One region of the Ruegeria sp. BB7 genome, then DNA from elsewhere that is predicted to be linked to it. Evidence: riboswitches for the same ligand, from Rfam matches in the RefSeq annotation. Region 1 holds a riboswitch; each other region holds the start of a gene.

Region 1 (5,330 bases):
CGGTGTCCACCGGGATCACGCCACGGTCTGGGCACCATGCACCGCACTCGGGCAGGGTCTTGGCGCCCATCACTGGACCGGCATAGAGCCCCGCTGCCAGCGCCATTTGCGCCAGGGCGGCTTGTGCCGCGACCTCTCCGCCGGTGTCGCAGAGATGCGCCAGACGACGCAGGGTCGAGACGGGCAGGGTGGAATACTCATCCAGCCGCGTGTCCTCGCGCCCATCCGCAGGCAGCACCGCCAGCGCGATGCCCTTGGCCTGCGCCAGCGCCAGAACCTGCTGCAGGCCATAGGACCAATAGGGTACGCCGCCAATCAGACGGATCAGGATGCCTTTGGCACCCTCCAAAGTCTGTTCGACATAGGTATCGACAGACAGCGGATGCTTCAGCGCCGTCAGGTTGGCCAGCCGCAGTGTCGGCATCCGCCCCTCAGGGTCGCCACCACGATGCCAGCCCGCTGCGAAAGCTCCGAGGTCACTGTCGGAAAAGGACAACACCACCAGATCCGCCGGGCTCTGGCCCAGATCGGTCGGGGTCTCGGTTTCTTCTAACCCGTGGCTTTCGCGGAAGACGACGTGCATGGTTTACTCGGCAGCTTCGGTCACACCCACAAGGATATCGCGGATTGCGGCCTCTTTGATGTCGTCATGCTCGGCAATGACCACCAGACGCGAGCGACGCTCTTCGCCGGGTTCCCATGGGCGGTCGTACTGGTGGCGCACGCGGGCACCGACGGCCTGCACCAGCAGGCGCATGGGTTTGCCCTGAACGGCGGCGTAGCCTTTGACGCGCAGGATGTTCAACTCCTTGGCCAGACGTTCAATCTTGGCAACCAGATCGGCAGGGTCGGACTGTTCGGGAAGTTCGACGATAATGCTTTCGAAATCGTCATGCTCGTGGTCGTGGTGGCCGTCATGATGCGAGGGACGCGCCTCCATGTCATCCTCGGCAGCGGCCTCCAGACCCAGCACGACGCGCACGTCCACGACGCCCTCGGCCACTTCAACCACGGGCAGCGGGCGCGGGGCTTCGGCGGCGATGACTTCCTTAGCTTTGGCAACGCCTTCGGGACCGGCCAGATCTGGCTTGGTCAGCAGGATAATGTCGGCACAGGAGATCTGATCCTCGAACACTTCGGACAGAGGCGTTTCATGGTCGATCGAGTCATCGGCCAGGCGCTGGGCGTCTACGGCCTCGACATTCGGGGCGAAGCGACCGGCGGCGACGGCCTCGGCATCGGCCAAAGCGATCACACCATCCACGGTGATCTTGGACCGGATATCGGGCCAGTCGAACGCCTTCAGCAGCGGTTTTGGCAGGGCCAGACCTGACGTTTCGATCAGGATGTGATCGGGGCGCGGCTCCAGCGCCATCAGGGCTTCGATTGTTGGGATGAAATCATCGGCCACGGTGCAGCAGATGCAGCCGTTTGCCAGTTCCATGATGTTCTCAGCCGGGCAATCCGGAATTGCACAGGATTTCAGGATATCGCCATCTACGCCTACATCGCCGAACTCGTTGACCACAACGGCCAGACGCTTGCCTTGAGGGTTCTGCATCAGGTGTTTGACCAGCGTGGTCTTGCCCGAGCCCAAAAAGCCGGTGATCACAGTAACGGGGAGTTTTTCCAGATTGCTCATTTCGGGGCTCCAATCGGGGGAATGCGCGAGGCGCAGTTTTTGCGGAAATGCTCGGGACGCTCACGCCATTTGACCAAGCCGTCCTCGGTGGCCAGATACTTGGTCGCTCCGTCGACGATGACGTCAACGTGGTCGGTTTCGTTCAGGTTCTCATAGACAAAGGTCCAGCGGTCTGCCCCGCCGCGCAACACGATGGAACAGCCCTGATCGCAGTTCGACAGGCACTCGACCGGTTTCAGCGTGATGCCCTCGGGCAAGTCCGCCCGTTCCAGGGCTTTATGCAACAATGTGCCGGGGCGCTGGTCGTCATCCTCGACGGGCAGGCCACGGCGGCACGTGGTGCAGACCAGCAATTCGACTGGTGCAGTATCGGTCACGTCTCTCATCCCCCCAAATCCTCTTCGCGGGGGACGGGGTTTCATGCGGGCCACGTCTGCACATGGGCCCGACACCGGATCACCCCGTCCGGTTTCAACTTCGGGCGCTGGCAGGTCTCCCGGCTTGCGGATATAGGGGCGTAAGCCCCGGCAGATGTCCCGCCTTCCCGGCCTTGTTGGCCAGTGGCTTTGGGCACCCTCTCCGGTCACGGTCGCGGGGGCGGCTGCGTTTGGCGGATGATCCGTTGACGCATTCCCTTTTCATCCATCCAAAGATGGACACCAGCGCGTCGGACATGCGGCACGGGCAGGGGGGTTGTCAAGCACGAGGTATGGGTTGCTCTTGCTCAGGTCAGAAAAGCGACCAGCCTATGTCAATCAGCGGCATCCAGCGCAATCCGATCCCGCAGCCACGCGCAAAACAGCCCCGCGGCCGCTGTCGGCTGGGCAGCTCCCTGCGCGCTGATCAGATAATGTGACTGAGCAAAGGGAATCGCAGGGCCTGTAATTTCAAGCGGTGCACCCTGCCGGATCGCGTTTCGCGCAAACCGTTCCAGAATCGTCGCATAGCCAGCGCCGGCCATGACAAGCTGCAGCGCAGCCACCGAAGTGTCCACCGAATGCTGAGGCGCTTGATCCGGGGGTGCGATGTTATTGGCCTGAAAATAGCGGGCCCAGTTGTCTTCGTATCCAAGGATATGAATCAGAGGGCCCTTTTGCAGGTTGTTACACGTCGGCAAGCCGCCCCCAGCCCGGCTCACCGGCACCAATTTTTCTTCGGTCAGTTTCTCGGAGATCACCCCAGGCCAATCGCCATAACCAAGCCGAATTTCTACATCCACATCTCCGGGCGCGATGCTGTCATTCCAGATGTGTGAGACCAGTCGCACAGGGATTTCCGGGTGCCGCACGGTAAAGTCAGGCAGTTCTGCAGCTATCCAATACGTTGCAGTTGATATCGCCGCGCGGATTGTCAGGGTCTGCCGTGAGGCAGGGCCAAACAGACTGTTGGTGGACAGCGCGATATCTGCCAGAGAGCGCCGGACCGTCAGCGAATAGGACTGTCCAAGTTCGGTTAGTTCCAACCTCCGCGCGTTCCGGGTGAATAGTTTTTGCCCCAGTTCGGCCTCAAGCGAGCGGATGTGTAATGAAACAGCCGTCTGCGTCAGGCCAAGTTCCCTCGCTGTGGTGGTAAAATTCAGATGCCGTGCTGCGGATTCAAAGCTGCGCAACCATGTGGGATTTGGCAGGCGATCCATTTAGCACCAAAATTATTTGACCATATATTGGCATATTAATCATTTTTGTTTCTAGCGGGCAACATAGATACTTGGCCCAAATACGACCGTCAGGAGGTAAACATGAAAGTTGGATTTATCGGTTTGGGGAATGTCGGCGGTAAACTGTCAGGATCGCTTTTGCGCAACGGAATTGACCTGACGGTCCATGACCTCAACCCCGATCTGGTGGCCGAATTCGTGGCCAAAGGTGCCAAAGCAGCCGAAAACTCTGCGCAAATGATGCGGGATTGCGATGCCGTCATTACCTGCTTGCCATCACCCGCCGCCTCTGACGCGGTCATGCAAGAGATGCTGTCCGAAGTCGGACCGGGCAAAATCTGGATGGAGATGTCAACCACCGATGAGGCCGAAGCCAAGCGACTGGGGACCATGGTAATCGAACGCGGAGGCGCTGCGGTCGATTGCCCCGTGTCCGGCGGTTGCCACCGTGCAGCAACCGGCAACATCTCGATCTTCGCCGGATGTGATCGTGCGACGTTCGAGCAAATCCTGCCCTTCCTCACCACCATGGGTCGGCGTGTGCTGCACACGGGCGAATTAGGCTCGGCCTCGGTTCTCAAGGTGCTGACCAACTATCTTGCCACCGCAAACCTGATCACCTGCGCCGAGGCGTTGGTAACAGCCAAGGCCGCAGGCATGGACCTCAATACCACATATGAGGCGATCAAGATTTCTTCGGGAACCTCGTTTGTTCACGAAACCGAAAGCCAAGTTATTTTGAACGGGTCGCGTGATATTTCGTTCACGATGGATCTGGTGAAAAAGGACATTGGCCTGTTTCAGGACGTCGCCGACCGCGCTGGGGTGCCGTTGGAGATAAATCCGGTGATGATCCAAATCTTCGAAGACGGCATTGCCCGGTTCGGTGAACGCGAGCTTTCCCCTAACATTATCAGGCGGTTGGAAGAGGCAACGGGGCTGGATATCACGGCGCCGGGTTTTCCACCAGAGATGTTGGATGATGAGCCTGAGGAACCGGGATATGAGGTTGTTCCACAGGGGCGTGGAGTCGAATAACAGAGGATACACTAAATAATATGGGCGGTATGTGATGTTGTAGGAGTGGAGGCGAGTACCTGTTTTGAAGTCGAACTGGTGCAGAAAAATTCTCTTTTCATATCAATATTTAAGGGTGATCTTCCGCCCTGATGCCATTCAAAATGTTGCGGGATTTGTTGCGGTTTTTTTCACTCAGAGGGAATGTCTGGGAGGGTTAACTCGCCAACCTCCTCCAACAAAACCTTTCGGCAGTTCTTTGCAAAAACACTGTCTTCATTTTCAGCTAGGTACTTTGCAGCTTTGAATAGCTCCAACGTGCTCATCAGCGCTGTACCGTTTTGTTTCGCAGCAGCTATGCATTTCGTCGTAAACTGTTCAGTTCTTTCATTAGGGGCAGTTAATCTAAAACTGTTGCCAAATAGGACGCCCTTTGCTGGGTGTTTGATTTCATCGCGCTCCAAGTCTTCGAGAATGTTCATTTGAAGTTGACGCAGTTTGCCAACGTTTATGGCTTTGTTGTCTTTTCCTTCTGCCTCACCCAGGAGCCTTCCCTCCGGAGCCTCGAAAACAACGTCAAACTCAGAGCCATTTTCATTGTAGTTTGAGGTCGAAAATCCCAAGTGCCCAAGAGCTAGGTGTATAGCTTCTTCCAAAGCGCGACCATTCTCAAAAAGTAGGTCACGAAGTTTGGACTGCCCTAGAAGATCAGCTTCCAGTTTGTCTCTTTTTTCTGCGAGTGAACTAATCTCATCGCTTATCTGCTTGATCTCTTCATTTAAGATCATTTCTTTTTTCAAAAGAAATGATTGATCAGCCGCCCAGTCTGGAGCCGGTGTTTTCGTTGATTTTTGCCGCGCGTTTTTGTGAATCCAAATAAGTTGTTGACCTATCCTCTTGCCAAGTTTCTTTCCTTCGTCAGTCCAGATGAGGCGACCATAGTCGTCTTCTTCGGCTAACCCGTAGTCGTCCATGTCAAGGTAAGGTAGAATGAAAGCAACTCCGTCACTTCCG
Region 2 (5,330 bases), on a different contig from region 1:
GCCTGAACCGCCGGACGTTCCTGACCCAACAAAGACGCTGCGGGCTTCACTTTCTTTGATACTTTGCAGTCCGAAACAGCAGTATAAACACAAAAACAGATCCTATTGAGGTTGTAACGATCCCAACTGGAAGTTCTTGCGGGGCTAACAAAAGTCTACTGAGAATATCCGAACCGGTCAGCAGCGCTGCACCCACCAATGCAGCCGTTGGCAACAGGCGATTATGCAATGGACCGGCAATCCCACGGGCGATATGGGGAACCATCAAACCGACAAAGCCAATAACACCAGCGACCGAAACGAAAACCGCAGTGGCCAAGGCCGCCACAAAAAACATGCTGAACCGCAAGCCCTGCACTGGCACACCCAATGTCGAAGCCGTCAAGTCCCCCGTCAGAAGGGCATCGAGCCAACGGCTGCGATACAACGCATAGGTCAGGATCAGCAACAAACCAGCGCAGACAAGCGGAAAGGTTTCCCAACGCGCCAACCCTAGCCCACCCAGCATCCAAAAGATGACTGAATGCGCGGCACGGCTGTCGCCTGCAAAGATCAGGTAATTTGTTATGGCCGAGAACAGGAACGACACCGCCAGACCCGCAAGGATCAGCTTTTCCGGTGCACTCGTACGTAGCCCGCGGACCAGCGCCAGCACAATTCCTGACGCCACTAACCCACCGCAAAAGGCGGCCAGCGGCAGAGTCCAGAAACCCAGAAGATCCCCTGTAACCGTGATGACAAACACCGCTCCGGCAGCCGCCCCCGAGGACAAGCCGAATAGAAACGGATCGGCCAGATCATTGCGTGTCGTGGTTTGTAGAACGACGCCAACTATACCCAATCCGGCACCAATCACCGCAGCAAACAAAGCACGCGGCAAGCGCAGGTCAAAGACGATCCGATGCGCGGGGGCCATTTCTCCGTCGACCAGACCAGTGCCCAAAAGGACAGCGTCGAATGCATCCACGGTAGGAATTGGAGTTGTACCGTACACGGTTGAAATCAGCAAAAGGGCGGCCAGACCGACCGCCCTCAACATGAGTAAGAGGCCAAATCGGCCCATATCAGTTGACGCCCGGATGCATGGCCTGAGCCATTTTCGAGATCGCTTCGATATTGGCCGGCCCCGGTGTCAGCTCTTCGTAGCGCAAACCGATCCAGCGCTCGTTTTTCACGGCGTCGGTCAGGGACATAACCGGGTGTTCCTGAAGGAACTTGAAGGTATCGGCCGCCCCATTACCGGTCTGATAGTCCAAAAGCACCAGGAATTCCGGGTTTGATGCAGCCACGGATTCCCACGACGTGCGGCCCCAGCTGGTTTCCATGTCATGAGTTACGTTTTCGCCGCCAGCTGCTGTAATCATCGCGTCGGGAATAGCGAACTTACCAGCGGTGAAGGGCGCATCTGCGGGACCATCCAGCAAGAAGACACGTGGTTTCGGCAATTCCGCGGTTTGGGCCTCAATGGCTGCCAGTTCGTCTTTCCAGCCGCTCACCAATTCCTCGGCCTTGTCTTCGACATGCATCACCTTGCCCAGACGCAGAACGTCGTCGAACAACAGGTCCATGCTGGCCTCGGGGCGGTCCTTATCCAGATGCACGCAGCTTTCCGTCAGGATCATGGTTTTGATGCCAAAGGGTTCCAGCGTGTCCGGGGTGACGTCACCACCCGGCTTCATGCCATAGTACCAACCGGCGAAAAACAAGTCTGGCGCAACCGCGACAAGGTTTTCAACCGTCGGGTATTTTGGCGCAAGCTCGGGGATGTCACCGCGAAGCGTATCAAACTCAGGGCTGGTCTTGTACCAACCTGTGATGCCGGTCAGACCGACAATCTTGTCCTGCAAACCCAAAGCAAAAGCCATATCGGTCATGTTCATGTCATGCACAACCAGACGCTCGGGCTGGGTTTCGAACACCAGCGGCTCGCCGCAATTATCGACTGTTACTTCATTTGCAGATGCGCCGCCTGCAATGGCAGTGGCAAGTGCCACGGACCAGATGTGCTTCATTTTGAGGAGGTTCCTTTGTCTAGTTTGAAACAGTTGTTTTTCGGATATCCAGCGCCGGGATAACACGGCCTTCGTGGTGGAAGCTTAGGTAGTCGACACCGAAAGTCTCACGTACATGTTCGGGCGTCAGAACCTCGTCCACAGGGCCAAAACTGGTAAGCCGGGATGACTTCATCAACGCCACATGAGTAGCGAATTCAGGGATCATGACCAAATCGTGGACGATCATCACCACGGTGATCCCCAACTCGGCAACCAGAGACAGCATCCGTCCCTTGGCATCCGGGTCCAGATGGTTGGTCGGCTCGTCCAAAAACAGCAATGAGGGGTTCTGCGCCAAGGCACGCGCAATATGCGCCCGCTGACGCTCACCCCCAGACAGGACAGCCATTTTTTTATCCGCAAGAGCGCCCAGACCGGTCAGCCGCAAAATTCTCGACAATTCCGTAGCATGTTCATCGGTCGAGCGATCGGATCGAATCGGAATTTGACCAAGAGCAACGTAGTCCCGCAATGCCAACCTTCCGTCCGGGTATTCCTGCTGGCTGACGACTGCGATTTTTCGTGCGCGTTCAACTGCCGACATCTGCCGAAGACTGCGCCCTTTGACCAGAACATCCCCCAGCGCCAGATCCACTGCGCCGCACAAAAGGTTCAGAAGCGTAGTCTTACCAGCACCGTTTGGCCCGGCGATGGCCAGAATGGCCCCCTCATCTAACTCAAAAGATGCCTGCTGCAGCAAGGCGTCACCATTGAGGGCATGATATGCAAGATCCCGGGCAACCAAGAAGGATGAGGAATTCATCGACACTCCCCTAACTCAAGCCGCGGCAGCCGAGACAACGTCTTTTCGAATAACTGTGGTGGCCTGTCTGTTGCGCTGGTCCACCCATCTTCGCTGAGGCGAAATTGCCCGGCGAATTCAGCCAAAGCTTTGATGTCCTGTTCCGTTTCAATGTCACCGAACAGATATTGCGCCTTTCCTGATGCCTGAAACCCAACAGTCGTTGGGTGTGCACAACCCGCCATGCACGCGATTTTGCGCAGTGCAAAACCCGAAGGCAGCTTCGCAGCCAATGCCTGGCACAATGCGTCTGCGTTGTCTTCGCCTTTGCAGGTCGAACAAATCAGCAGGAAATGATCAGGTGTATCCAACATTACCCACTCCACTTGTTGCCAAGCGCAAGCAGAAGGTGCCGATCATGTAAACACGCATGAAACGTGCCATCAAAGCCTCCTTCCAGGACGCCCCGCCCCGGGTTGGTTAAAACACTTGATGGCAGGTCTCCTGACTTGCGGGTCGATGCTTGGCCGTCCTTCCCGACCTTCTGGGTCAGTGGGTATTTGGCGTCGCTCACCGCTTACAGTTGCGGGGGCAGTCACGGACTTGGTGCCAGTCGGCCAACCTCACCGTATTCCCTTTTCACCCCGCTTTAGCACCCGCGGGGACCATCTGGGGAACGAGTGCCCGAGAACTGGAGTTGGGTCAAATGGTTTTTCCAGACTGCAATCAGTTTCTGTGCCGGTTAAACGCAATGGTCGTTCTCACGTCCCACAATCATCAACACTATACATCCGGTTCTTCTCTCAGTATGGACAGCGCTTCGACGTTGATCCGTCTGTTGGACGCTCTGAGGGTGGCCGCAGCACCCAAAAGAGCCGAACCATGAAACAGACAATTTCAGATGCCCTTTCGCGCAAAGGGTATACCACACTGACTCCAGTCCAAGAGGCCGTATCAGACCCAGAACTTAAGGGCCGGGACTTGCTGGTCTCGGCTCAGACCGGATCAGGCAAGACTATAGGTTTCGGTCTGGCCATCGCATCCACAATTTTGGGCGAGGCAGAAGTATTTGACACCAGCGGGGCGCCCTTGGCGCTGGTTATCGCCCCAACACGCGAGCTTGCTATGCAGGTCAAGCGAGAGCTTGGTTGGCTTTACGCAGATGCAGGTGCCTTCATTACTTCCTGTGTCGGCGGCATGGATATGCGCGATGAACGCCGTGCACTGGCCCGTGGTGCGCATATCGTTGTAGCGACACCGGGGCGCCTGCGCGATCACATCATGCGCGGCTCGATCGACCTGACAGCGGTGCGTGCGGTGGTGCTGGACGAGGCCGACGAAATGCTCGACCTTGGGTTCCGTGAGGATCTGGAGTTCATCCTCGAAGAAACACCGACGGACCGGCAGACCCTGCTGTTTTCAGCCACAGTCCCACGCGCCATTGCAAATCTTGCCACCCGGTACCAGCAGAATGCTGAACGTGTCAGCACCGTCAGTGAACGGACCCAGCACGCCGACATCGAATACCGGGCAATGAAAGTGGCCCCTCGTGATGGGGAAAACGCGATCATCAATGTCTTGCGGTACTACGAGGCCCCAAACGCCATCGTGTTTTGCAACACCCGCGCCATGGTGGGTCGCTTGACGGCCCGGTTGTCAAACCGTGGATTTTCGGTTGTAGCCCTCTCAGGAGAGCTGACGCAAAGCGAGCGTTCGAATGCCCTGCAAGCGATGCGCGACGGGCGCGCCCGGGTCTGTGTCGCAACAGATGTCGCGGCACGAGGGATTGATCTGCCGAATTTGGATCTTGTGATCCATGCTGAACTGCCCAACAGCCATGAAACCCTTCTGCACCGATCTGGTCGGACCGGACGTGCCGGGCGCAAAGGTGTCAGCACTCTGATCGTTGCTCCGAGTTCGGTCAAAAAAGCCGAACGGCTTTTGAAATTCGCCAAACTTACCGCCCAATGGGGCGCGGCACCGTCGGCTGACGAAGTCAATGCACAGGATTTGGCGCGGATGTTCGGTTCTGATGACTGGGAGGCAGACATTGCCGACAGCGAGCGCGCGTCGGTGGATGAACTGGTGGCGAAGTTCACGCCAGAGCAACTTGCTGCCGCATATGTCCGGCAATACAAAGGCCAACATTCCGCGCCCGAAGAGTTGAGCGACGTGGCTACAGCTGCGCCAAGGTCACAGGCAGATTTTGGGCCGAGCGTGTGGTTCTCATTGTCTGAGGGGCGCAATCAAAATGCGTCTCCACGTTATCTTCTGCCAATGGTGTGTAAGGCCGGGAATATCACCAAGGCCGATATTGGCGCGATCCGCATCGCAGAGGACGTGACCTACATAGAAATACGTGAAAGCAGCGTACCCGGTTTCTTGAAGGCCATCGGACCAGATATGAAGGTCGAACGCACGAAAGACATCGTAAGGTTGGAGACAGCACCCGATCTTTCAAAATCTGGTAAGTCGGGTCCAAAGCGCGGCACAAAAGGCAAAAGAAGCCCGGCAAAAGCCGAGGGAAAACCGCC
Region 3 (5,330 bases), on a different contig from region 1:
CAAGAGAGGCTCACTCCTCTTCGAACGGGTCCCATTCGTCTTCGACTTCGGGCAGGGCTTCGGTTTCGACTTTAGCGGCGCGTTGTTCCGGTGTTTCTATGTTTGTGATCCGCGCTTTCGGAAATTGGGCCAGAACTGCCTGCACCAGAGGGTGCTCTCGGGCCTGGGCCTTCAACGCCTCATCTGCCGCGTTTTCTCTTTCATAGATCGTCTCGCCACCGCCTTCATTGACGACGGTCACGGCCCAGCGGTTGCCTGTCCAGCGTTGCAGCGCAGAGCCCAGACGCTGAGCCAGTTGGCCGGAGGCACGCTCGGTCGGCTGGAACTCGATGCGACCGGGTTGATAGGCAACCAGCCTCAAGGATCGTTTGACCTCGTCCAGCAGAACGCCATCCCGGTTTGCGCGGATCAGTTCGACCACATGGTCGAAGGTTGGATAGCGTGCCAGAGCCGCTTGCGCATCCTGTGCCAAAGCGGCGCTTGGCCCGCCGGACCCGCCGCTGGCGGGGGCTGCATAAGCAGACGTCACTGTTGCCTGAGGTTGAACGGCCGCATGAGATGGTGTCGGTATCCCACCACCGGGCCCGCCATTTGGAGGTGGCGGAGTGTCCTGCAACCGCTTGATCAGCTCTTCCGGGCTGGGCAGGTCGGCCACATGGGTCAGGCGGATCACCGCCATCTCAGCCGCCATCATAGCGTTCGGTGCGGCGGAGACCTCTTCCAGCGCTTTCAGCAGCATCTGCCACATGCGGGTCAGTACACGCATCGGCAGGGCTTCGGCCATTTGCATACCCCGCGCGCGTTCGTCCGGGGATACGGTGGGGTCGTCGGCAGCATCCGGCGTGATTTTGACAACCGATACCCAATGGGTGATTTCGGCCAGATCGCGCAGCACAGCCAGCGGATCGGCGCCTTCGGCATATTGCCCGCCCAGTTCGGTCAGCGCTCCCGCAGCGTCGCCGCGCAGGATCATGTCCATAAGGTCCAGCACCCGACCACGATCGGCCAGGCCCAGCATCGCGCGCACCTGATCCGCGCTGGTTTCCCCAGCCCCGTGCGAGATCGCCTGATCCAGCAGCGAGGTCGCATCCCGCGCCGAACCTTCCGCTGCGCGGGTGATCAGTGCCAGCGCGTCATCCGCGATCTGAGCATTTTCGGCGGCTGCAATTTTTCTGAGCAGGCCGATCATGTCCTCAGGCTCGATCCGGCGCAGGTCGAACCGCTGACAACGCGACAACACCGTAACCGGCACTTTGCGAATCTCGGTGGTGGCGAAGATGAACTTCACGTGCTCGGGCGGTTCTTCAAGCGTCTTGAGCAGCGCGTTGAAGGCGCTGGTCGAGAGCATGTGAACCTCGTCGATGATATAAATCTTGTAGCGCGCGCTGGCGGCGCGATAGCGGACGCTGTCGATGATCTCGCGAATATCATTCACACCGGTCCGGCTGGCGGCGTCCATTTCCATCACGTCGACATGGCGGCCTTCCATGATCGCCACGCAATGCTCGCACTGGCCGCAGGGTTCGGTCGTTGGCTTGCCCTCGCCGTCCGGCCCAATGCAGTTCATGCCTTTGGCGATGATCCGCGCCGTGGTGGTTTTGCCGGTGCCGCGGATACCGGTCATGATGAAAGCCTGAGCGATCCTGTCAGCCTCGAATGCGTTTTTAAGCGTGCGAACCATCGCGTCCTGGCCAACGAGGTCGGCAAAGGTTTCCGGACGGTATTTACGGGCAAGAACCTGATAGGCGGGGCTGGGCGTGTCGTTCATGTCTGCTCTGTCGGATTCGGGTTCCGATGCAGCGTAGAGACCCCTGCGCCCCGCGTCCACAGCAGGCTTGGGTGAATTTCGGTTTGCAGGGCAGATTGCGCATCTTACAAGCTGTGTCTGAGGAGGACCCGGAGTGAGCCAGTTTGCAATTTACGCTGTACGCGTGGGAAATGGCACCGTTGCCCTGTCGCCGCTGCCGGGGCGCGGTGGCTGGTATGCGCGGGATATGGGCGTCATTCGCGACTGGCAGCCGACTCTTGTGATCTCGATGACCACCGAGTTTGAAATGCAGCAGGAGGGCACAGGCGGTTTTGGTGATGACCTGCGGGCGCACAATATCGAATGGGCACATTTGCCGGTTGCGGATTTCGGAGCGCCGTCCACAGCGACAGATGCCGCCTGGTCTAAGGTCAGCGCAGCTGCCACGCGCATTCTGTCCCGCGAGGGGCGGGTGCTGGTGCATTGTCGGGGCGGCTGTGGCCGGTCCGGGATGATTGCTCTACGCCTTATGGTCGAGCATGGCGAATCCCCAGAGAAGGCGTTGAACCGTTTGCGAGCAGTGCGGCCCTGCGCCGTCGAGACCGATGGCCAAATGGATTGGGCCAGCCTTCCGCAGACAAGCGGCTAGTCTATAGCGCGAGCTGTTGTTCTGTCTGGGCTACCGGCTTGGAGGGAATCGCCGTGACCTCTAGCATGGCGCAGGGCAGCGCGGCCAACATTCCCGCAGGGCGCATGACCATGTCAGGGCCGAACAACATATCCGCGTAGTCGTCCAGCGATTCGAGTGACGCATCATAGCTTGTGCCACAAAAGACCCGAATCTGATCCTTTTGCGCTCGGAACCGTGCGGTGCAGCCTTCGGCGCAATGGGTCAGGTCGCTACTGCCGTTGAACTCAAACTCAGGGGTCGTTGCAAGGGCGGCGGCGTCCATCGCCTGTACAACAGCGCGCGCCATCTGCGCTAGTGCCGGGCAGTTTCCTCCGGTGCGTTGGCAGACCGTTGCGGTGAATTGGTGTGTCCTTGTCTTCCAGATCATCTTGCGCCCTCCGCGCGTGGGACGAGGGGCATGGATCAGGTGTGACAGCGTGCTGACAACCTGCCCGGACACCCCGCCCGAGTTTCGGTTTTTCGTTCGATGGCAGGTCTCCTGACTTGCGGGTCATTGCTTTGCCTACCTTCCCAGCCTTGTGGCCAGTGGTGTTTCGGCATTGCTCACCGCTTACAGTTGCGGGGGCAGTCGCGGCTTTGGTTCGTTCCGGCATAGCCAAGCAGAACCGCACCGTGTTCCCTTTTCATCCCGCCCCGAAACCGGGGGCGGGAACCATCACGTCATCGCTAATTGGTTCGGGTGGTTTGAGTCAAGCGGCCTTTGACCATGGCCGAGCGGACGTTTGGTCATGCTGAAACGGGATTGACTTGAAGGGGTGATCCGTGCGGTTTGAAAGGGTGAACTGATTAGTTCAGATTGAGGGCGACATGCTGGACAACGCAAAGGCCGTATTGACCGAGGACTTTCTGTTTCAATCAGGTTCGACCAATTTGTCAGCTCGGTTGTACCTGCCGATGAATGAGCCCCAGACCGCTGTGATCATCCATGGCGCGACCGGCGTACCGCGGGATTACTACCAGCATTTCGCCCGCTGGCTCGCTGCCGATCGTGGCATGGCCTGCTTGACTTATGACTATCGAGATTTTGGTCATTCGCTTGAGGGGCCGCTCAAGAATTCACACGCCACGATGGCGGATTGGGCATTGATCGACATGCCCGCCGCTCGGGCCGAGATGCGGCGGAGGTTCCCCAACGCGCAACAGTGGAGCATCGGCCATTCCGTCGGCGGGATGCTGGGGCCGATTCAACCTGATATCGACCAAATCGACCGTATGATCTGTGTCTGTTCCGGCCCGGTTACAGTGTCAGATCATCCCTGGCCCTACAGAGCATTGGCTTTGCTGTTTTGGTACGGCCAGGCACCCTTGGCCGTCAAAGCTCTGGGATATTTGCCCGGCAAGGCGTTGGGGTTCGGGGCAGACTTGCCCGCTAGCGTCTATTGGCAATGGCGCAGTTGGTGTACCGCGCCGCGCAACTACCTGCCCGAAATCGGCGTTACTTTGCCCGACGCGCGCTGGACGCAAATGGATACGCCAGTGGATTTGTTTACTTTTGAGGATGACGACGTTGTTCCGCCAAAAGCGGTTTGGCGACTGGCTGATCTTTATGGGCCCAATGCACGTCGCCATCTGCTGTCACCGACTGAGTTTGGCTTGTCCAAGGTTGGCCATATCGGCGCATTCGCGCGTCGCAGCGCGGCCGTCTGGCCACGGTTAATCGACTAATCTACTGGCCCGTTTGGTGCGAATATGTTGGGGAATTGAAGTGAGAGGTTGGACATCGACCCAAGCGGGGCTCGTTGTGGCTGCTTCCTTCCGGACCTGACCAGGTTGGCGAGGCGCTCGCCCGCGCCAACCTCTCATCGGTCGATATAGGCAATGACCGGGGAAAAGACAAGCCGTCAGAGCGTCAAGCGGATCAGTAGAAAACCTTCATCGTCTTTACCGACCACTTGTGGGTTGTATTCTGCCAACTCTTCCAGATGCGCTTGGGCCATTGGTCCGGTGCGCAGCAACGCCTTTGAGCCGGGCTGAGACATCAGGTGAAAGGGGCGCGGGGCGTGCTGCAGCGGGTCTTGTGGCAGATCGCCGGACAGGTAATCCCGCAAGATGCTCTGGATCGGTAGCATGGGCAGCGCAATGGGTTCTGCCTGTTCGACAAAGGGGAAATGACCGCCCCCATTGGCGCGGTAATTGTTCAACGCGACAACAAAGTGCTGATTGGGCAACAACCGCCGACCTTCGAAGTGAATATTGCGAATTCGTCGATGCGCCGGGTTGATCAGGCGTCCGCTGGCCTTGAAACGCGGGGGCTGCGACAGGTCGATCTGGTAGGTAAGCCCCAACAAGACATCAAAGTTATGCCCCGCCCGGTCCAAGGCAATCAGTTCGTCTTGCTGCCCGGGCGAGATCTGGTTGAAAACCCCGGCGGACATTTCCAACCAATCGCTGATCTGCTCGGCAGTCACCACCACCGCCTGTAATTCATTAGGGAAAACATACAGATCGTTGACATGGCGCAAACACAGTTGGCCAGAGGGAACGTCCGTGTAGTGCCTGGGGCCAGCCCTGCCTCCGAATCTTGAAGGCGCTACCGCTGACAAAAGGGGTAACTCGGCAAGGCTTGTGCCGTGCAGATAGGGACGCAGGGCAGCGGCTTGGGCTGCTGCGGCCAAGGTAAGTCCACGGTCCGGGGCGCAAAAGCTAAAATAACTGTGGAGAGGATGGTCGCTATGACCTACGGGTTGTGCCGCACGACGGCGTGTTTCCGAATGCGCCTCGGAAAAAAGGCATACTAATTCAGGGTCTTCTGCGACCGGTGTGGGCATGCTTCCCGTTGCCGTTGGGCAGATGGGTCGCAACTCGGATTTGTGGTCGTGAACTTTCCACTGTCCGGTGTCCTCGCGGTGTAGCGTCAGGTCAATCACACCCAGATTCGACCCCGCTGCGCCG

Evidence for each region. A riboswitch is a leader RNA that binds a small molecule or an ion and turns the genes downstream of it on or off. The one in region 1 is predicted to bind cobalamin.
Region 2: it holds a riboswitch for cobalamin, as region 1 does, so the genes downstream of both, ACR0D7_RS17510 (DUF1636 family protein) here and ACR0D7_RS16060 (DUF1636 family protein) in region 1, are expected to answer to the same signal.
Region 3: it holds a riboswitch for cobalamin, as region 1 does, so the genes downstream of both, ACR0D7_RS17345 (hypothetical protein) here and ACR0D7_RS16060 (DUF1636 family protein) in region 1, are expected to answer to the same signal.

The regions. Positions count from the first base shown of each region.
Region 1 is NZ_JBQFUV010000012.1:83,491-88,820, forward strand. It holds gene cobN (cobaltochelatase subunit CobN) at 1-583, opposite strand, end outside; gene cobW (cobalamin biosynthesis protein CobW) at 587-1,642, opposite strand; gene ACR0D7_RS16060 (DUF1636 family protein) at 1,639-2,028, opposite strand; cobalamin riboswitch at 2,112-2,321, opposite strand; gene ACR0D7_RS16065 (LysR substrate-binding domain-containing protein) at 2,394-3,278, opposite strand; gene ACR0D7_RS16070 (NAD(P)-dependent oxidoreductase) at 3,381-4,337, shown strand; gene ACR0D7_RS16075 (hypothetical protein) at 4,508-5,330, opposite strand, start outside.
Region 2 is NZ_JBQFUV010000017.1:22,169-27,498, forward strand. It holds gene ACR0D7_RS17495 (FecCD family ABC transporter permease) at 47-1,039, opposite strand; gene ACR0D7_RS17500 (ABC transporter substrate-binding protein) at 1,065-2,012, opposite strand; gene ACR0D7_RS17505 (ABC transporter ATP-binding protein) at 2,032-2,817, opposite strand; gene ACR0D7_RS17510 (DUF1636 family protein) at 2,814-3,170, opposite strand; cobalamin riboswitch at 3,274-3,481, opposite strand; gene ACR0D7_RS17515 (DEAD/DEAH box helicase) at 3,679-5,330, shown strand, end outside.
Region 3 is NZ_JBQFUV010000016.1:49,939-55,268, reverse strand. It holds gene ACR0D7_RS17355 (DNA polymerase III subunit gamma/tau) at 11-1,768, opposite strand; gene ACR0D7_RS17350 (protein-tyrosine phosphatase family protein) at 1,902-2,396, shown strand; gene ACR0D7_RS17345 (hypothetical protein) at 2,398-2,805, opposite strand; cobalamin riboswitch at 2,890-3,110, opposite strand; gene ACR0D7_RS17340 (alpha/beta hydrolase family protein) at 3,246-4,103, shown strand; RNA gene ffs (signal recognition particle sRNA small type) at 4,142-4,240, opposite strand; gene ACR0D7_RS17330 (bifunctional 2',3'-cyclic-nucleotide 2'-phosphodiesterase/3'-nucleotidase) at 4,280-5,330, opposite strand, start outside.